Regions from separate parts of the Vibrio aestuarianus genome, predicted to be linked through region 2. Evidence: predicted binding sites of a transcription regulator. Region 2 holds the regulator's gene; each other region holds the start of a gene.
What was found. Region 2 encodes PurR, which represses purine synthesis genes. Its sites were predicted from a motif close to TNANGNAAACGTTTNCNTNA; they were not measured.
Positions count from the first base shown of each region.

Region 1: a site for PurR is predicted at 3,643-3,662, ahead of folD (bifunctional methylenetetrahydrofolate dehydrogenase/methenyltetrahydrofolate cyclohydrolase FolD). Genes of this name have one in related genera too.
Region 3: a site for PurR is predicted at 2,009-2,028, ahead of MCT08_RS05415 (uracil-xanthine permease family protein). Genes of this name have one in related genera too.

Region 1 covers NZ_JAKNYQ010000001.1:2,315,977-2,323,144, forward strand. Annotated here, with positions in the region: gene MCT08_RS10580 (EAL domain-containing protein) at 1-1,486, shown strand, start outside; gene MCT08_RS10585 (hypothetical protein) at 1,633-2,226, shown strand; gene MCT08_RS10590 (hypothetical protein) at 2,326-3,087, shown strand; gene MCT08_RS10595 (hypothetical protein) at 3,140-3,358, opposite strand; tRNA gene MCT08_RS10600 (tRNA-Arg) at 3,452-3,528, opposite strand; gene folD (bifunctional methylenetetrahydrofolate dehydrogenase/methenyltetrahydrofolate cyclohydrolase FolD) at 3,730-4,593, shown strand; gene MCT08_RS10610 (hypothetical protein) at 4,642-7,168, opposite strand, start outside.
Region 2 covers NZ_JAKNYQ010000001.1:2,109,056-2,116,223, forward strand. Annotated here, with positions in the region: gene elyC (envelope biogenesis factor ElyC) at 1-746, shown strand, start outside; gene torR (two-component system response regulator TorR) at 840-1,550, opposite strand; gene torD (molecular chaperone TorD) at 1,807-2,454, shown strand; gene purR (HTH-type transcriptional repressor PurR) at 2,723-3,730, shown strand; cyclic di-GMP riboswitch class I at 3,895-3,980, shown strand; gene MCT08_RS09740 (TfoX/Sxy family DNA transformation protein) at 4,095-4,682, shown strand; gene MCT08_RS09745 (TVP38/TMEM64 family protein) at 4,802-5,494, shown strand; gene MCT08_RS09750 (putative signal transducing protein) at 5,506-5,814, shown strand; gene MCT08_RS09755 (alpha/beta fold hydrolase) at 5,844-6,644, opposite strand; gene glgA (glycogen synthase GlgA) at 6,786-7,168, opposite strand, start outside.
Region 3 covers NZ_JAKNYQ010000001.1:1,126,093-1,133,260, reverse strand. Annotated here, with positions in the region: gene wrbA (NAD(P)H:quinone oxidoreductase) at 1-140, shown strand, start outside; gene MCT08_RS05425 (DUF2069 domain-containing protein) at 137-574, shown strand; gene MCT08_RS05420 (DUF2066 domain-containing protein) at 664-1,884, opposite strand; gene MCT08_RS05415 (uracil-xanthine permease family protein) at 2,074-3,333, shown strand; gene ybaK (Cys-tRNA(Pro) deacylase) at 3,380-3,856, opposite strand; gene ushA (bifunctional UDP-sugar hydrolase/5'-nucleotidase UshA) at 3,961-5,622, opposite strand; gene kdsA (3-deoxy-8-phosphooctulonate synthase) at 6,022-6,873, opposite strand; gene MCT08_RS05395 (SirB1 family protein) at 6,897-7,168, opposite strand, start outside.

The DNA of each region.
Region 1 (7,168 bases), 210 kb from region 2:
ACATTTCCTAAACAACACGCCCTTTAAAACCCAATTTCGAATGCGTAAGTTTGATGATAGTTACATTTGGGTACAGGCGAATGGTTCAGCAGTACGCGACTCAAATGGCAAGGCCGTGCGCTTTATTGGATCGATGACCGACATAACAGAGCAAAGAGAGTCAGCGGCTAAAATTCATCATATGGCTTATTTTGACTCATTGACTGGAGTTGCAAATCGACGTAAAGCTATCGAAGAAATTACCGCTCACATCGACAATAAGCCAACACAGCTTAAAGCTGTAATGCTCATGGACTTAAACCGTTTTAAAATGGTCAACGATTCATTCGGCCACCATGTCGGCGATGCATTACTTTGTCATGTTGCCAGAGAGATAACCCAAGTTCTTGGTTCAAAGCACACCATAGCAAGGCTTGGAGGAGATGAGTTTCTGCTATTTTGCTCTATTGCAAATGTAGAACAAGCCAATGAAATGGCCCAAAAAATACTGCGTAGTATTGAAAAGCCAATGCTTTACAGTCAAATAAAAGTCAGTAGCCAAGGAAGTTTAGGGATGGCAATTTATCCCTCCGATGCTTCATCTACCGAGGAACTGATCAAAAATGCAGATATTGCTATGTACCGAGCTAAGCAACAAGGTGGTGGAAAGTACCTCAGATTCAGCCCTGATATGCATAAGGAATCGAGTAAATTTATTGCTCTGGAACAACGGCTATCGAAAGCAATTGATGACAATAAAATCGATATTTACTACCAACCGCAAGTATGTAACAAAAGTGGGAAAATCGTTGCTACTGAAGTCTTAGCGCGTTGGTCTTGCCCGATCAATGGGCAGATACCTCCTAGCAAATTTATTCCAGTTGCTGAAATATCTGGGTTGATTGAAAAACTAGGCAAACAAATATTTACCAAAGTCTGTGAAGATATAAGTCATTCAAAACTGTTGCAGGGACTCAATCAGATATCAATAAACATCAGTGCTCGCCAACTCACCCAGCCAGATTTTGCTAACTTAATCATCAACACCATTAATGGCTACCAATTACCTGCATCGTTATTTTGTTTAGAAATTACAGAAACCGCCGCATTCACGGATTATGATCAATCGTTACGTTCGTTAAAAAAACTCAGTGATGCAGGTATTTCTATCTCATTAGATGATTTTGGGACCGGTTTTTCATCACTATCACTGCTAAAAAACTTGCCACTGTCGGAAGTTAAAATAGACCGCAGTTTTATACTCGACATGACATTAGATCAATCCAACCTGGAATTTGTATCTTCAATGATTTTAATGGGACAAAGTTTAGGTTATCGAGTCGTTGCTGAGGGTGTAGAGACCAAAGAGCATGTAAAACAATTGTCTTCATTAGGCGTCGATCTACTACAAGGTTACTATTATTCAAAACCCCTTCCGTTAGATAAATTTACTATCAAATATCAAGAACAATATTCGAACGAGGCCCTGAAATTACTAATAGAGTGAACGGGCATCAATATTAGCCATGAGACGCGATTGCTACCCTTTTTATCGCATAACTCTGGATGAAAGATTAACATGCATCATTGCTCGGTAGTGTCACTCACCTATCGAGCTGATTTTTTATATTTAACAGACAACAAGGTGATGACATGTGCGAGTTAACAACAGAACAAACCGATGCAATAGCCACCTTCAAACACAGCCTCCATCTTCCTGGCGGTGGTTTTCATGCGCTTATCGTTGAATTATGTAGAGAGTTCCAATTACCTTTCCAAGTTGTTCGCTCCGTTCTTAAGCAGGCACAAGCTTCTATCGAAACAAAAATACGAAACCAATTTGATGATGTTGTTGCTAGTGATTTAACCAAAGAACATTGGCTAAGCATCATAAAAGATGAACTCAACGAACGAGCAAAAGATAACATTCCTCTGATGGAAATACTGATTGATAGTGAAATCTACCGTCAGTTTCTTGATCAAAGTAAATCACCACTTCGCACTGAATCGGAGCGTGAATGTCTTTTAGAGCAATTAATGCAGGCTTATGAACAACAAGTTTATAAACCTCTCAAAGCCATGCTGTACACCACAGCCTTACAGTGGCAACTGCCGAGCGATTTATTGGATATGACCGAAGAAACGCGCCAATTGTTTAGTAACTATCCGCAACATATGGAAGCCAGTGCATTATTATTTAAGCTCAGTGAACAAATTAGCTCTCAACCACTAAGCGAGCATTCCTAACTATTCAGAATTAGTCTCGTGATAACAATTTGAAAACGGGGAATAATCTAATGGCGTTATTCAACGAAGACTAATTCTAACCATTCAATAGGAAGTAATATGAAATTATTTACGTGTACGTCTACTGGAAATATCAACCAAAAAAAGATAGATAAAGCCGGGTCTCTGATTGCAGATTTAAATCAATCAGATCAGTTTCCCGTCCGTAGAGTTCATCCTCTCTCAGGTAAAACAAAGAAAAAATTTCAACAACTCGAGGGGCTAATGAAAAAAATAGGTAAGTATAGGCAGGAGGATGAAAATGCTGATCAAATCCGTAAACTCCAAGGAGATTTCAATAACCTGGTTACTAAGAAAACAACGTATAGAGCAGCTCCTCGCGGCTATATACGGAAGATGCCAATGGAACCCTATACTATTCCACGTGCGGGATCTGGCACGGCTAGAAGCAGCACCCCTAAACCGACTGGTAGCAACGCACCAGAAGGGAGCAGTATCAGTACCTCTTCAACATCATCAGCACCATCTATCACCCCACGAAGAGCTGCCACTACACATGATAGTAAGCCAGCATATATACCAGTTTCATCTATCACCCCACGAAAAGCTGACACTACAGCCATTACACATGATAGTAAGCTAGCACATGTAACAGTTTCATTCGCGTTATTAAGTAACCTCGTCGAACTGCGCAAAGAGCTGAAAAAGGAGTTGAATAACACACCCAAGCCCAAGGGTGAAGACAGGGATAAAATTAAGAATGAAATTAATAAACTCGATAAAGAGATATCAGATCTCAAAAAGGAACTGCCAAAAAATTTCCGTGGGGCATCATTCAGCCATTATCTAAATCTAGTATAGGTAATCAGCGAAAATTGGTATCAACGAAAGCCTCCTAGTGAGGCTTTCTTTTTTAACAGACCACGTTCTGAGGCTGGCTGTTAATTTGCACAAGCTCTGGAGAAATGTCTTTTACACAGCTATCTGAGAACCATTCAGCTAAACGCTTTAGGCGATACTGGATAGTGCAGAGGTAGCTTTTGAAGTATTGAGCTTTCTGAATTGAGTACTGTTCTATCAGTACAGGGATAGGTGTATGCAGAGAAAGCGTGACGTGGGTATCAAAAATCAAGTATCTGTCCTCTCAAGGGTATGAAAAGGGACAGTGACGCTAAAAAGCAAAAATCCCGACAACTCATTGAATTATCGGGATTTTCTAAATAAATGGCACGCCCTGTAGGATTCGAACCTACGACCACATCCTTAGAAGGGACGTGCTCTATCCAGCTGAGCTAAGGGCGCGCTACAGGGAAAGGATTATACGAGTTGAACTCGGTAAATCAATCGCTTTCTCTAACATTTTGTTTCAAATGCCTAAAAAAGAGTCGCCCAGCAATATACTGATGAAAAACAAAACAAAGCAAACGTTTGCCTGTGGATGTTATTCAAAATATCTGCGACAATGCGCGCAAAAATTTTCGCTACGAATGTGTAAGGAAAGTCATGACCGCTCAAAATATTGATGGAACACTTATTTCACAAACAGTCCGCTCAGAAGTCGCAGCACGAGTAAAAGCTCGTACTCAAGCAGGGTTGCGCGCGCCAGGCCTTGCTGTTGTATTAGTCGGTGAAGATCCTGCATCGCAAGTTTATGTTGGCAGCAAGCGTAGAGCGTGTGAAGAAGTTGGTTTTGTATCGAAGTCTTATGACCTTCCTGCCACCGCCAGTGAAGAAGAGTTACTGACGTTAGTCGATCAACTTAATGAAGATCCAGAAATTGATGGCATCTTAGTACAACTGCCACTACCGGCTGGTATTGACACAACTCATGTACTTGAGCGCATCATTCCTGAGAAAGATGTGGATGGTTTCCATCCATACAATGTAGGCCGTTTAGCGCAACGCATTCCTAAACTGCGCTCATGCACACCAAAAGGCATTATCACACTGCTCGATCGCTACAATATCCAACTACGCGGTAAACACGCGGTGATTGTTGGCGCTTCCAATATTGTTGGCCGCCCAATGACACTTGAATTACTGCTTGCGGGCTGTACGACAACCACATGCCACCGCTTCACTAAAGATTTAGAGCACCATGTACGCCAAGCTGATGTTTTGGTTGTTGCTGTTGGTAAACCCAACTTTATTCCAGGTGCTTGGGTGAAAGACGGTGCGATTGTGGTCGATGTTGGCATTAACCGCTTGGAATCAGGCAAACTAGTGGGTGATGTGGAGTACGATGTCGCTAGGGCGAAAGCAAGCTTTATCACACCAGTCCCTGGTGGCGTTGGCCCAATGACGGTGGCAAGTCTGATAGAAAATACGATGCTTGCGTGTGAACAGTTTCATACTAAAGTAAGTTGATCTTCCGTAATAAAGATGGTGACCGGTTATCGGTCACCATTTAAACGATCATAACTCTAAAGTAATGTTAACCAACTCCCACCAATAAAGATTACTCGGTTCAGAGTAGCCTTTACCAAAAACTCCGGTATCACTATAACCACCACCATCGGGACCACTATAAAATTTCTGGTCTCCATAACGGTTGATAATAATTGGCCCAACAGCCTGCCACTTTTCTCCATTCTCCTTAATATTGTTACTTGCATGCTGAAATGTTAAAGCCACACTATAAGAATTAGCTTCATTTGAACAAGCACTCACTTCATCCCAACCTATTATCATCGATTGTTGTGGGCAACCATCAAAACGATGGAGATAAAAAAATACGTGTCCTATTTCTCCTGTCGAGGAGTTTCTCACATCAACGAGAATTTTTTGATCTATTGGGTAAACGCTACGTGCTCCTAACACACTAAACCTGCTGCCCATTAAGTTTCGAGTATTATTAGTGCCTAGCTGGCTCATCAAAATTTTGGTCTGTGAGTTTGATGTAAAAACAGCATCATAAGTCTGATTTTCACCTTTGGGAGGGTTGACTCTCACTGAATATGTTTCTGCCGCTGAGGAAGCATAATTATCACTTTCCTCCTCATGAACACCGATCAGAAAAGTACGGGTTGTTGGATCATAATCATTAAGAGAGACTTCACCGCTATTTGCATCAATAGATGCATATTGTAGATTCTCGCCAATGATTTGATAAACTCTCTTTCCATATTGTATTGAGGATAAATCTGGTTTTATTTTTTTGAACGGTGAAAAATCGACACTAATATTTTTAGCGATAATTCCTGGGTGGGTCGCTTTCTTTACACTGCCGCTGATTATTTGGGTTGACTCCTTATAATTTCTAGAACTTGAAGTTACTTCTATATTGTAATCTCCTGCCCCCTTGATAGTAAGTTCACCAGTGCTTTTGTTAACCTCTACATTGTTATTATTTGAGCTAAGCAATTTATAATTAGTTGTAATTATCTCGTTAGAACCAATCGGCTGAGAAATATTAGGAGACAATGTCAAATTATCTTGATATTCAATCGATGGATAACTAAATTTGATTGGATTATCCGCTTGAGTAACCATGACATTAAATGTCATTTCACTTTCGGAGAAACCACCACGACCTGAATCGACGACTCTAACTATAGCAACACCTGCATTTAATATATCCATACTCCCATCGCTATTTACCTTAATAACATCTATCGCTGAATTAGAATTTAACGAATAAGAGAGTTGCCCATTTGCTCCGATAATGACTGGGGCAGGAAGAATTTTCTGGTCCAAAGATGCTGAAACAACCGATTGAGGGCTTAAAGTTAATGATGATTTAACTGGTTGAACGGTAATCACAATGTCACGTATATTTGATGCTTGAAAATTAGAGCTTTCAGGTTTTCTGACTGTAACCACTGTGGTACCAGAATTAATAACTTTCAGAATATGTGCATCAGTTGTAGTTACTACTTCTTTATTACTTATGTTAATAATTTCCAGATCACTGTTAGTAGCAATTCCATAGTACTTATATAAATCAATTAGTAAGTCATTATCATATACCACAGTAATCGGTTTTAACTCTTCTAGCTGTGGTTGAACACCTTGGCTTATTTCAACTATTACAGTTGCATTATTAGCAGCAGGTTGGTAATTACGTCCACCATCATCAGATATACTTAAAACATAATTACCAACACTGGGTATTTTTAATTGTTCATCACGTAAAGTTATTCCTGATGGCTCACTCGATATAATAGATAAATTACCTTTTTGGCCAACCAGATGAAAAGGTAAAGACAAATCTTCATGATATTCTGACTTAATAAAATCATTTCTCAATCCAGGGTGGGGAGCTTTGATTACATCATATGAGATAACGCCTTGATATTTTTTATATCTATCATTTTCTGGAACAGTTACCGTAACATCAATAGTTCCTGTATTATTAATTTGAGGAAAATGAGTAGACGGGTCTATACTCAATACATCTTGACCATCAGCGATAGAATAGCTTACAGATTCAGGACTACCATTGAAGCTTGGCTGAAGACGCTTTTCTTCCTCAAACACTACAGATTGCTTATCTAGCTTTAGAGAATAAGGTGCTTCAGCTTTATTTATCTTCACTGTAAATGTAGCGCTTTCTCTACTAGTACTATACCCCGGCTGATATTCGACATTTGCCTGAATTATTGCCTCACCAGCTTTTAGTATTTCCATTTCTCCAGTAGCAGGATTGATGTTTAAAACATCCTGACCATCCCAAACGGAATAATTCTGACTTTTTATTGGAGCCCCGGTAATTTTATTTGCTTGAATAAATAAGCCATCACTATATTCTTGTTCAAAATTCTCATAACTTAATGTATCCGCTGACACAGCCGTTACTATAATCTTAGCCATTACACTAGTAGATTTATAACTACTATTTCCAGAGTCGGTGATAGTTACAATAGCTGTTCCTGCAAATCCATTAGCAGTGACATTTCCTTTATGATCCACACTAATAATATGGTCATACTTAGGTTGAACC
Region 2 (7,168 bases):
TTGTAGGTTTAATGCTTATTATGTTCACAGCCAAACGTAAAACTGGCTGTATGATTGTCTTGTTATCTTTGACGACTCTATTCCTGATCTCTTTCCAACCTTTCGCTACTCGTGTTCTGATGCCGTTAGAAAGACAGTATTCTGCATTCCTTCCTAGTGAAGGAGCGATTGATTATGTCATGGTACTTGGTAGTGGGCATGTGGTTGACGATCAAATTCCCCCCACGTCTGAACTCAGCCGAACCGCACTGATGCGCCTTAGTGAAGGCATTCGAGTGATGCGCATGTATCCCGGTTCAAAATTAATCTTGTCTGGTTACTCTGGCGGCTCCGAATTTAGTCACGCTCGCATGTTAGCAACCGTAGCGCTCGCACTCGGAGTGAGTAAATCCGATATCATTTTGCTTGAAACCGCGAAAGATACATGGGAAGAAGCAAGACAAGCTGCTGCCTTTGTTCAACAGCGCAAGTTAGTACTCGTCACTTCAGCGAGCCATATGCAACGCGCATTAAACGAATTTTACTCGGCAGGACTCGCCCCTATTCCCGCGCCAACCAATTATCTAGCGCAAAACAATATCGCTCAGGCTTGGGAAAAATACACACCTCGAGCTCGCTACTTAGAACAAACGGAGCGCTATTGGTATGAGACCTTGGGGCTATTGTGGCAAAACCTACGTGATTGGGCATCCGGCTACGAGGAAACGGCTTTAGAAAACGCTCCACAACAAGAAAGCAATTTGTAAGATACATAAAAAACCGAAGTCTCTACTTCGGTTTTTTATTTTCTGGCATCTCAAATAACCCAACGAGATACGTGTTTTATCGAAAATAAACGACTAATCTCCGGCAAACATATACCCTTCCCCATGCACCGTCACAAAAATTTGTGGGTTTTTAGGGTCAAATTCCATCTTCGCTCTCATCCGTCTAATCAAGACATCAATCGTACGATCATTAGGCGCATCAACACGATGACTGATCATATTCAAAATACGTTCTCGGCTCAGTACTTGGTTAGGATAAGAAGATAATGCAACCAACAACTCATACTCAGCTTTTGTCAATTTTACCGGTTCACCACTTCGACTAAGTGCACGGCGTTGAATATCAAATGACCATTCACCAAATCGAACGAGATTACCATTTTGAGAAGTATCGCCAACAGTCGATTGATTATTGGCTGTCGATATCCGCCATAAAAGATTTTTTACACGAACTAACAGTTCACGTAATTCAAATGGTTTGGTGACATAGTCATCAGCCCCCATTTCGAGACCAACAATTTTATCGATGCTATCCGTGCGACCTGTAACCAGGATGATTCCAATATCAGATTGACTACGTAGTTCACGCGTTAACATCAAACCATCCTCTCCCGGAAGGTTGATATCTAACATAATCAAATCAATAACGTTGTTCTGAAGCGCCTCTCGCATTTGAGTACCGTTCTCCGCCTCTGTAACGGTATAACCTTCATTTTGAAAGTACCCGGCCAGTTTACTGCGAGTTACTGCGTCATCTTCAACAACTAATACGTGATAGCTCATGTACACCACTTATTTATATGGAAATGCCTAAGTCTCAGTATGAGACTATGTACAAATTTATTCTATTCATAAATCGTCATAATTCTATCATCGCAGGCTAAAAATAGAGAAAAATGCTGGTTTATTGATTCAAAACAACCTTCCAAGACGGTATTAATTAAATAACAATTTCTGTCATATTTTTTCATTTATATAGTGATAGCTATTCATTTTTATTCGCTAAACTTAGCAGAGTAATTATTTTTGGAGCAAGATGATGCAAGAAACTAAAGCCTTTAATGAAAAGCGTGCCGAGATTTACTGGTGGCTTTCGAGCTTATTTGTCAAAGAGCTAACTGAGCAGGAACTAGAACAATACCATACTCAGGCCATTCGCTCATTTCTTACTGGCTTAGGTGACAACCAAACCCTTAAACCTGCAATTGACAAACTAGTCGATGCATTAAATCGACTCATGGATAGGGAAGATGCTCAACTAGAGCTTGCCGCTGATTTCTGTGATGTTTTTCTAAAATCAAATAAAGATTCTGCTCTGCCATATGCCTCTATTTATATTGGTCAATCAGGTCTTCTCAATGCTGAACCAGCAAAAGCGATGACCGAATTAATGGCATCACATAACATTGCGGTAAGCACATCGCTGAATGAGCCAGCCGATCACATTGCTATTGAATTAGATTTTCTGGGGAATTTGATCATTCGATCCAATGAGCTAGAACAGGAACAACATTTAGATCAAGCCTTTGTCGAACAGTATGAGTTTATCCAACAGCATATCCTCTCATGGGTGCCTCAGTTTAGCCTTCGATGCCAACAAATTGATCAGTTCGGGTTCTATAGCGCATTAACCGAACTGCTAGTGGCATTTCTTCAATTGGACTGCAAGTATTTGTCTAACGATTAGTGCGTCTTTACATAGATACACAATAAATCAGTCAACTGTGACAATTGACTGATTTATTAAGCAGATTTTTCATTGCCTGATTGACGTTTGCAGACTAAAATCTTGACTGAAAACGATAAAAAATTATTTTTAAGATGCAAACCGCTGTTTCCGGCGGTTTTTGTGTTTTTATTACTTTTAGGCTTCAATCTTAACAAGGTAATAAGCCTAACTCTGCTGAATGGTAAGCTGATTCAACCGTTCTGCAATTATCGACAGGAACGAATTTATGGCTACGATTAAAGACGTTGCTCGCCTCGCTGGCGTATCAACCACCACGGTATCGCACGTGATTAACAAAACTCGCTTTGTTGCTGAAGCTACACAAGAAAAAGTGATGGAAGCAGTAGCGGAACTCAACTATGCGCCAAGTGCTGTGGCTCGTAGCTTGAAATGTAATACCACCCGTACGATCGGTATGTTAGTTACCCAATCCACTAACTTGTTTTTCTCCGAAGTTATTGATGGCGTGGAAAGCTACTGCTATCGCCAAGGCTATACGCTCATTTTGTGTAACACGGGCGGTATCTATGAGAAACAACGTGATTATATTCGCATGCTAGCAGAAAAGCGCGTTGATGGTATGTTAGTCATGTGTTCAGACCTCACTGAAGAGCTTCTGGAAATGCTCGATCGCCATGCCGATATCCCTAAGGTGATAATGGACTGGGGCCCAGAAAGCTCTCAAGCTGATAAAATCATCGATAATTCTGAAGAAGGTGGTTATCTAGCGACCAAATACCTTATCGATCATGGTCACACTGAAATTGCATGTCTAAGTGGTCACTTCGAAAAGGCAGCCTGCCAAGAGCGAATTCAAGGCTTCAAACGCGCACTTGCAGAAGCGAACCTAACTGTGAATGAAAACTGGATACTGGAAGGTAACTTCGAGTGTGACACTGCCGTATTAGCCGCAGATAAAATCGCAGCAATGGATAAACGTCCAACGGCTGTATTCTGTTTTAACGATACTATGGCTTTAGGTTTAATGAGTCGCCTACAACAAAAAGGTATCCGTGTCCCTGATGACATGTCAGTGATTGGCTATGACAACATTGAGCTCGCTGAATACTTTTCACCGCCGCTAACCACCATTCACCAGCCTAAGCGCCGTGTAGGAAAAAATGCATTTGAAATTTTGTTAGAACGCATTAAAGACAAAGAGCATGAAAGACGTATTTTTGAAATGCACCCAGAGATTGTTGAGCGTAAAACAGTTAAAAATATAAAAAAATAAATCAAATTTTTGCTCGTTAATCGTTCGAAAGTCAAAACTGCCCATATTCTTAAAATTAGGATTACATTTGACTTTCAATCATGAAACTTTTGAGATGGGCATCACATATAAGAGATACAAATGTGATGTTTGTCCAATTTTTTATTTATTCTAATTCTTAGAAGTCACGCACAGGGCAAACCATTTGAAAGAATGGGACGCAAAGCCTCCGGCCTAAACCAAAATATTGGTAGGTAGCGGGGTTGCCGATGGCAATGATACTAGCATTAAGTTTACTCCTTACTGACACACTTTCTGCATAGAGTTGCTAACCTCTCGGACCTGATTTTGGTGGCGTATTACCTATACACCGAGAATTTACAACATGGATAAACCAGTACTTAAAGATTCAATGCGACTATTCGAACAGTTTGGACAAGTAAAATCTCGTTCAATGTTTGGCGGTTTCGGTATTTTCGTCGATGACACTATGTTTGCTTTGGTCGTAAACGATAAACTTCACATTCGCGCTGATGATGTGTCTACAAAACGCTTTGTACAGCAGGGCTATGAGCCTTATGTATATAAAAAGCGCGGCTTTCCTGTCGTCACTAAATATTTTGCATTACCTGATAATTGCTGGAACAACCCGCAACAAATCTTGAGAGACGCATCTGTCGCACTTGAAATTGCCAAGCAAGAACGTGAAGTTCAAGCTCAGGCAAAGCCAGATCGCTTGAAAGATCTGCCCAATTTGCGTCTTGCAACGGAAAGAATGCTCAAAAAAGCAGGTATTGAATCGGTTAATGATTTACAAGCGAAAGGTGCTTTAGAAGCGTACAAAGCCATTCAGCAAACCCACTCTTCGACTGTCAGTTTAGAATTGCTTTGGGCTTTAGAAGGCGCGATTGAAGGAAAACACTGGTCTGTTATTTCGCAATCTCGTCGTGATGAACTCGCCAATAATCTATAAACGTTAACCACAACCTTTCAAAAAGCGCTCGCACTTCATTGCGGGCGCTTTTTTATTCCATTTTGAAATAAAAGTTCGACTTTCCATGTCCTATTCACTATATCTAGTGTAAAAACGCGGTGAGAAAAAGCATGAATAAAAAAATTGTCTTGGGTCTAATCCTATTAATTACCATCATTCTGCTAGCGATGAATTTTGGCCAGTATCTAACCTTAGAAAACGCCAAAGCACAGCAATTACTGCTCAATGAGCATATTGAACAAAACTTTGTGAGCGCAGCTGCACTCTATTTCTCGCTCTATATTTTAGTCACGGCATTTTCGATACCTGGGGCGGCAGTGGTAACTTTATTAGGCGCGGCGCTATTCGGCTTTTGGACTAGCCTACTTTTAGTCTCCTTTGCCAGTACTATCGGGGCAACCCTAGCTTTTTTAAGCAGCCGCTTTTTACTGCGTGAATGGGTGCAAGACAAATTTGGCTCAAAACTGAAAGCGATAAACCAAGGTGTGGAAAGTGATGGCGCTTTCTATCTATTTTCTCTGCGCTTGATACCTGTCTTTCCATTTTTCTTGATCAATTTGTTAATGGGCTTAACACCACTTTCCACTGTTCGCTTTTATTTAGTTAGCCAGTTGGGGATGTTGCCAGGCACTGCTGTCTATTTGAATGCAGGCACACAGTTATCTGAAATAGATAGTCTATCTGGTATTATTTCACCGTCCGTCTTGCTTTCATTTGCACTGCTTGGATTGTTTCCCATGATAGCGAAATGGGGTCTATCTAAATTCAACAATATGACCAAAACGACTTAGAGCCAATCAACATGAAGATATTCGTCTCGAACTTATTATTAGAAGCACATATCGTCAGTCATCTCTTGCAGCAAGAAAAAATTCAGTGTGAAGTCAGGGGAGAAGGCCTGTTTGGTTTACAAGGTGAATTGCCTTTTGGAGAAGAAACTAACCCTTATGTATGGCTACTCGATGCTCATAAAGAACGTGAAGCTCTTGCAGTTATAGAAACTTACCGCGATAACCATGAACAAAATGTGTCCAACTGGTACTGCCAAAAATGCGGAGAAGAGAACGAACCGCAGTTTTCTGCCTGCTGGCATTGCAGTTCAGTTCAGTAGCTCCCATTGACCGTCTACTCGTATCGAAATTAGCGAGACATATTCTGTTGAATGAATTCAATAGAGTGTCGATTAAACATCTCCGGCTGTTCAACATTACAAACATGTCCACAATTGGGTATTTCTAACAGAATACTCTTTTTGTGGTGTGCCACCATGTCCTTGACGGGTTTAATGAACATATAGTCTCTCTCGCCCATCAGATAAAGAGTCGGGATTGGTAGTTCTTTCTCTTTAAAGTACTTCATTAAAGGGTTAACTTCCGAAGTCAGCATAAACCAGCGTTTAAACTCTTTTTGGCACAGTTTTCTTGCTTCTCGTATGAACAGATGTCGAGACTCTTTTTGAGTACGTTGTGGCATAACAATATAAGCGAACAATCGATATAGCCACATATAAGGAATGATATGCTTACTTAAATTGCCTACCTTAACTAGCACCTGCGAACGAACGTCAAAACGCGTCACCGCACCACCTAACACCATCGTTCTAACACGACTAGACGCTAATTCAGCAAGGTTTCTGACAATAATTGTTCCTAGTGACATACCAACAAAATGGGCAGATTGGATTTTCAGATGATCCAACACTTTGAGAATATCTTGTGTAACTGATTTAAAAGTATAGCGATTGGCCATTAATTCTTTAAGTAACTGATTGGATTTGCCGTGACCACGGAGGTCAATTAACAATAAATTAAAATGTTCTCTGTATGCTTTTATCTGCTTAAACCAGATAGATGAGCTTCCCCCTGCCCCATGGACAAAGACAACCCATTCATCACTGGTCGGATGATGGTAAGTTTTATGGAAAAGTAAACTCTGAGACATATTGAGATATTTGTTCGCAATCAATGAGTATTAAGACTACCACAAAATACCAAGACTGTTGGCAGCAGGATGTAAAATTATGTTTGGTTTATCTGCTCTATAGCATTAAACAAAGGCGCCGAAGCGCCTTTTCATTTGTTATTAACTAAATAACGCGTCTTGATACATTTTGATGTATTCTTTCGCTGAATCTTGCCAACTAAAATCTTGTCGCATAGCGCGTTGCTGTACTTCTAACATTTTATCTGGATGCTGAAGATAAAATAGCATCGCCCGTTGCATAGTAATCAGCAAAGCCTCAGCAGACGGTTCATGGAAACCAAAACCCGTTGCTTCATCAGGGTACTTATCGTAATCACGAACCGTATCTTTCAGGCCACCGACTTCACGCACAATAGGCAATGTGCCGTAAGCCATGCTATAGATCTGATTCAAGCCACACGCCTCAAATTCTGACGGCATAAGAAAGAAATCTGAACCGGCTTCAACCAAGTGCGCGAAACGGTTGCTATAAGCTTCAACAA
Region 3 (7,168 bases), 980 kb from region 2:
CAACATCTGGTGGAACACCTTATGGCGCAAGCCATGTGGCAGCAGAAAGTGCTCAACTCTCAACTCAAGAAAGTGAATTAGCACGCCATTTAGGACAAAGGCTGGCCACGATTGCAAGCCGATTAAAGGATAGATTATGACGGCAGATATGACGCCACGCACCAAACAATTTCGTTGGTTAGCATTACTCGGAAACTTATCGTTATTGGTATGGGTTGTGTTATGGCAGTACTCACTCTCCCCTCACCCACATCTCAACAATGCTACTTTAGCCATTGCTTGGAGCATTCCCTTGCTATTACCTTTACCTGGGATATTAGCTGGAAAACCATACACTCATGCATGGGCTAACTTTGTTTTAATGCTCTACTTTCTGCACGCACTCACATTGATTTACGTCGATGGTGGAGAACGCTGGTTGGCCGTTATCGAGCTTATTCTTACTTTTGCGGCATTCTTAGGTAATATCCTTTACGCTCGTCACCGAGGCAAAGAACTGGGCTTGAAGCTCAAACGTCTGTCTGAAGTTGAAAAGCAAGAAAAAGCGAACTTTGGCCAACAAACAGAAAAGTAACACTTAAAACTTTAGTGATTTATATACAAAAAAGAGCCTTAAATTAGGGCTCTTTTCGTTTGTACATCTCATCAGATTACTGTGTTGAATTACTCACGCCATGAAAAATAAAGTGTATTCTCAACTGGAGGCGTAGGTTGCAAAGTAGATGCCCCTTCAGTCTCTTGCAACATTTGCGAATCAAGTACTTGATTATCATTTGCTACGCTTGTATCAGGTTGAGAAACTTCTGATTCAGCAAGAGAAGAGTCACTGGTGACAGGCGCTATAGCATCGACAACATCAGCCTGTTCTGTATGACTGACTACATCGAATTGGTTGGTCATTTCGATTTTATTGACCGTCCCCATCCGTAGCACTTCCTGCTCAAAATCTTGCTCCGTTGCCAGTAGGTGTACTTTAAAGACGATCGATTCCCCTTGAATTCTTAAAATATCAAGCGAAGCAACGGAACTTAGGCTTTTTAATTTGTTTTCTAAGGTGAAGAAATCAACCGCATCATTAATATTACTAAAGCTGGCTAATACTGATGATGAAGACTCACTAGAGACCATCACTGAACTTTTATCTGCATAATAATTACTTAACTGATCAACCATCTCGGCAACGGCGTTAGAGCCGGAAGCTTGTCCAGAAACTGGAGCCTGAGGGATTTGCACCATTTGCCCGGCTTGTTGATCGTAAAGATTCCAGCGAACATTGTTGCCTTGCACACGAACAACCACAATAGAGTCAGTCGGGTAACGCTCACTTGCTGCACTGATAGGTTGCACAAAGCCTCCCCAAAGATCAGACACTTCAACGCCCGTGATATCGTCAAAATCGCCAACAGGGATCGTAATCGGTAACCCTCGGTTATCTGCCGCGATTTTTAGTTGCTGCATCCTCGGTGTATCAGAGTACTCCCAAGCAATAGTGCGATCGTACCCTGACTCTTCAATAAGCCATACCAACACATTAGCGCGGTTTTCTGGCCAAAATGGTAGCTGAGCTTGTGTTAATAAAGAACGGATATGTGGGGCACTAAACCCCATTTTGATGGTGGATTGTGAATCGTTTTGAGCATAACTAATTTGCGCTAAATATTGAGAGTGCTGCTTTAAGGCTTTTTGGATAACCTCATTATTTACTGAGCTTTTATCACCGGAAGCTCGAATAATGACTTGCTCCATACCCTTTACTCGAGCTTTATCGTCTGCATTGGTTTGCTCTTGGTCAATAGTGATCTCTGAATGGTATAAATCGACCTTCGTCAAGGCATAAGCGGGGAGAGTCATTAAGCTCATCACCAACATAGCTAAATAGCGCATACTGTTCCTACGATCTGTTTTGTGAATGTCGATGATAAGCAACTATCTCTATCTCGGCAAGGAATCCACTTCAGGATACGGTGATAATTCAAACAAAGCTGATGACTTTCTTTGATCTAGTTTCCATGGCAATCGTTTGCAAAAGTGATAGAATCCTGCAAATTTTTATTTTGCTGCAGGGAAATCATCATGAAAAATGCCATTCAAGGCGCTCAGATGCTCTTCGTCGCATTTGGTGCATTAGTTCTTGTTCCGTTATTAACCGGGCTTGATCCTAACGTTGCACTATTTGGCGCAGGTGTCGGTACTCTTTTATTCCAACTTATTACACGCCGCTCAGTTCCAATCTTCTTAGCGTCTTCATTTGCGTTTATTGCACCAATTATGTTTGGCATCCAAACTTGGGGTGTGGCAGCCACTATGGGTGGTTTAGTTGCCGCTGGGGTTGTGTATGTCATTATGGGCGCGGTCATTAAAGTTCGTGGCGTTGAGATTATCCACAAACTACTTCCACCAGTTGTTGTTGGCCCTGTAATCATGGTTATCGGGCTTGGTCTTGCTCCGGTTGCAGTAAACATGGCTCTTGGAAAAACAGGCGATGGTGCGGTTCAACTGGTTAATGCCGATGTGGCAATGTGGATTTCCTGCGTTTCATTGATCACGACCATCACCATTAGTGTCTTTGCTAAAGGCTTCCTAAAGCTTCTTCCTATCTGTGGCGGTATTTTTGCTGGCTATCTTTTAGGATTGTATTTCGGTGTTGTTGACTTTACGCCTGTAGCACAAGCTGCCTGGCTCTCTATGCCAAACTTCACTTTTCCTGAATTCAACATCAACGCCATTCTATTTATGATCCCTGTCGCTATTGCTCCTGCGGTAGAGCACGTAGGTGACATGTTGGCAATTTCGAACGTTACAGGAAAAAACTATATTAAAAAGCCAGGGCTACATCGCACAATTACTGGCGACGGTATTGCTACCATCGCAGCTTCCATGCTAGGCGCGCCACCAAACACGACTTACAGTGAAGTGACAGGTGCTGTGATGCTGACCAAAGCTTTTAACCCAGTCATCATGACATGGGCAGCGATCACCGCTATCGTATTGGCTTTGGTGGGTAAACTAGGTGCTCTGCTACAGACTATCCCTATTCCGGTAATGGGCGGCATTATGATTCTGCTCTTTGGATCGATTGCGACCGTAGGCCTCAATACATTAATTAAAAACCACGTTGACCTGCATAAGTCTCGTAACTTGGTTATTGTTGCGGTAACACTGGTCTTTGGTATTGGTGGTATGGCATTTGGTATTGGTGAGTTCAGCCTACAAGGTGTTAGCCTTTGTGGTATCGTAGCGATTGTACTGAACCTTATTCTTCCTCATGACTTGGGCGAAAATCACGTGGTTGATAATGCTCAAATGGAAGAAGATATTGACGTAAAAGGTTAAGCTTCCTTTTGATACGGCCTCGATATCGAGGCCGTTATTTTTTCAATTATTCCTGACACAATTCGACAAATTCCCCCCGCGTAAGCATAGCGAGATCGCTTGGTGCCAATTCTATTTCTAAACCTCTTTTTCCTGCGCTGACACAAATAGTTGGCTGATCTTTTGCACTGATGTGAATAAAGGTGGGTAGTGCCTTTTTTTGTCCAAGCGGGCTAATTCCCCCTACCACATAGCCTGTCGTTTTCTGCGCAATATCTGGGTTGGCCATCTCAGCCTTCTTCGACTTTGCAGCTTTCGCCGCTCGTTTAAGATTCAGTTTATGATCGACTGGAATGATCGCTACGGCAAGGTTCTTCGCTTCACCGTTTAAACAAAACAGTAAGGTTTTAAATACTTTTTTTGGATCTTGTCCCAATACTTCAGCAGCTTCTAATCCATAACTGCTGTGGTTTGGATCATGCTGATATTGATGGATGGTGTGAGGGATTTTTTTCTTTTTAGCCAAATCAATAGCAGGTGTCATGGGGTTATCTCGTGGTTACAACAAACAGCAATAAAAAAGCGATGCCTAAACATCGCCTTTAGTTAAAATGATTGCTGAGTTTGAGTCAAACTCTTTATTGGCTATTACTTATAGACCATTTCACCCATTGGCGCATATTGGTTTACATCAATTGGGCTGTTAGCTTCTAGGTAGTCTTTCAACACTTCAGCATCGACAAAGCCTGTGTTTACATAACCAGGATGGCCAGAAATTTTAGGATAACCATCACCACCAGCAGCATTGTAGCTTGGCACAGTGAAACGGTAGGTTTTGTCTAGGCGCAATTGCTTATCACCAATAACAACGTTTGATACTTTGCCATCTGATACCGTCATTGAGATACCTGCAAATTGAGCGTAGGCACCAGAATCAACCGGCTTAGTTGCAACCACATTGAGGTAATCCAGAACTTCAGCACCAGTCATATCGGTATAAGTCAGAATATTAGCAAACGGCTGTACTTTCAGAACGTCTTTATAAGTTACGTTACCTGCATCAATCGAATCACGGACACCACCTGAGTTCATTACTGCAAAATCAGCTTTTGCACGCTCCATATGCGCCGTTGCAATCAAACGACCTAAGTTTGTTTGTTGGAAACGAACGACATTGCGGTCACCTTCCAATTTGCCGTTAGTTTCAGCAATTTTCACGCCTAACTGCGCCTGACCTTGCTCTTGGTATGGACGCAAGAAGTTCAGCATTTCTGCATCTTCAGCGATTTGCTCTTGAATAAAGACGCGCTGGCTTTCACCATTCACTTTGACTTTCTTCTTCAAGTTCACCGGAATCAGGTTATAACTCACCATGTTTAGCTCGCCATTACGGAATTCGTAATCAGCACGACCTACGTATTTACCCCATTCATGCGCTTGGACAATATAAGTCCCGTTTTGCATGTCTGGCTTACATTCGTCGCCAGGCTTAAAGGTTTTACTGACAACGTTAGGGCCTTCCATACATACAGGCTCTTGCGAGTGACCACCGACGATCATGTCAAGTGAACCTTCATCTAGGTAGCGAGCCAATGCAACATCACCAGGGGCATTAACACCACGTTGACCATTTTCATAGTGACCCATATGCGTCACAGCAAAAATAAGATCAGGCTTTTCACTTTTCTCAATCTCAGCAATGAGTTTCTTAGCTTCTTCTTTTGGATCACGGAACTCAATACCACCGATAAACTCAAGGTTGCCGATTTTTGCTGTATCTTCCGTTGTCAAACCGATAACAGCAATTTTCACGCCTTGCTTATCAAACATTTGGTACGGTTGGAATAAGCGCTTACCCGTCACTTTATCGTAAATATTGGCAGACAACATTGGGAAATTCGCCCACTCTTTTTGCTTGAATAGCACATCAAGTGGGTTATCAAATTCGTGGTTACCTAACGCCATTGCGTCGTAACCAATTTTGCTCATGCCTTTAAAATCAGGCTCTGCATCTTGCAGATCAGACTCAGGAACACCGGTGTTAATATCACCTCCAGAGAGAAGAAGAACACTGCCACCTTGAGCTTCAATTTCAGAACGAAGATCATCAATCAGCGTCTTACGTGCAGCCATACCATACTCACCATATTTATTTTGCCAGAATCGGCCATGGTGATCGTTGGTGTGAAGAACGGTCAGTTTGTAAGTCGTGTCCTGTTGCCATTCGTGAGTTGGTTGAGTTGCACAACCCGCTAGGGTTGCAAGAATTGCTGCGCTGAGCGCTGTTTTTAGAATAAGGCGTTGTTTCATTGTCATACCTTTGAACTTTAGTTAACCACTGCATGTGAAGGTGTCATTGGCCAACCACTTGAAAAGTCAAGGCTAGCCGCACCGATAAAACTTGAACCAGTTTAAATTAACACGTCACACGTGACAGCTCGATTTCATATTTATGTAGAATTGATCACTATAAAACGATAAAAAAAGTGTAACGGTTCACGCTAGTTACACATCATATTCCAATAGATCACAGGCAATCGTTTTACTGATATTGCGGGCAAAAACCGAGGTAATGAGAACGGTATTACAAAATAAACAGACTTAGAAAACATCAGATAAAAAATTGACCACCAGAATGGCGGTCAAAGAATAGGCTAATTGAATACTTGCCTCATGATATGTAGCGTTATCGATGTATAACCGATAGCGCTATTTAATCTCGATATGTGCAAAGCTCTTGATCAAATCATCGAGCGCTTTCATTTGCGCTAAAAATGGCTCAAGTTTATCCAACGGTAATGCTGACGGTCCATCACAACGCGCTTTATCAGGATTCGGGTGAGCCTCAATGAAAAGACCAGCAATACCGGTTGCTAGACCAGCTTTAGCTAATTCAACCGTTTGTTCACGTCGTCCTCCAGAAGCTGCACCAGATGGATCGCGCATTTGCAATGAATGGGTAACATCAAAAATGATTGGGCTGCCGTTTGTCACATTTTTCATCACGCCAAAACCTAGCATGTCGACAACGAGGTTATCGTAACCATGACAAGCACCACGTTCACAAAGAATGACTTTGTCATTGCCACATTCAGCAAATTTCTCAACAATGTTGCCTACTTGTCCAGGGCTCATAAACTGTGGTTTTTTAACGTTAATAACAGCACCAGTTTTAGCCATTGCTTCCACTAAGTCAGTCTGACGAGCAAGAAACGCAGGAAGTTGGATGACATCGACAACCTCAGCAACAGGTTTGGCTTGAGCTTCGTTATGAACATCAGTAATGATTTTCACACCAAACGTATCTTTTAGCTCTTGAAAGATTTTCATCCCTTCTTCTAAGCCCGGACCACGGTAGGAATGCACTGAACTGCGGTTCGCTTTATCAAAAGAGGCTTTAAAAACGTAAGGAATTCCTAATTTTTCAGTCACTTTTACGTAATGCTCACAGATTTGCATTGCTAAATCACGTGATTCAAGCACGTTCATTCCAGCAAACAGAGTAAACGGTTTATCGTTAGCTACTGGAATATCACCAACGTGGACGATTTTTTGTTCCATCTTATTTCTCTCTTATTTGGCCGTTAATGCAGCGTAATCGCTCTAGTGCTTAATGCATCAACTTGGTTTTTTAGTAATTCTGCTGCCGGATCATTTGGGCAGTTATCAATAAAGTATTGGTAATCCGATAGCGCAATTTGATGACAGTCTAGCTGTTGATAGATAAAACCTCTATCGCGGATCTCGTAAGGGTCATCAGGAACAAACGTCAATGCTAGGTCTGTACAACGCAAAGCCAAAGTATAGTGTTCTTCCCTTAGTAGTGCGCTTTTAAGTAATGCTAGCCAACGGCCAA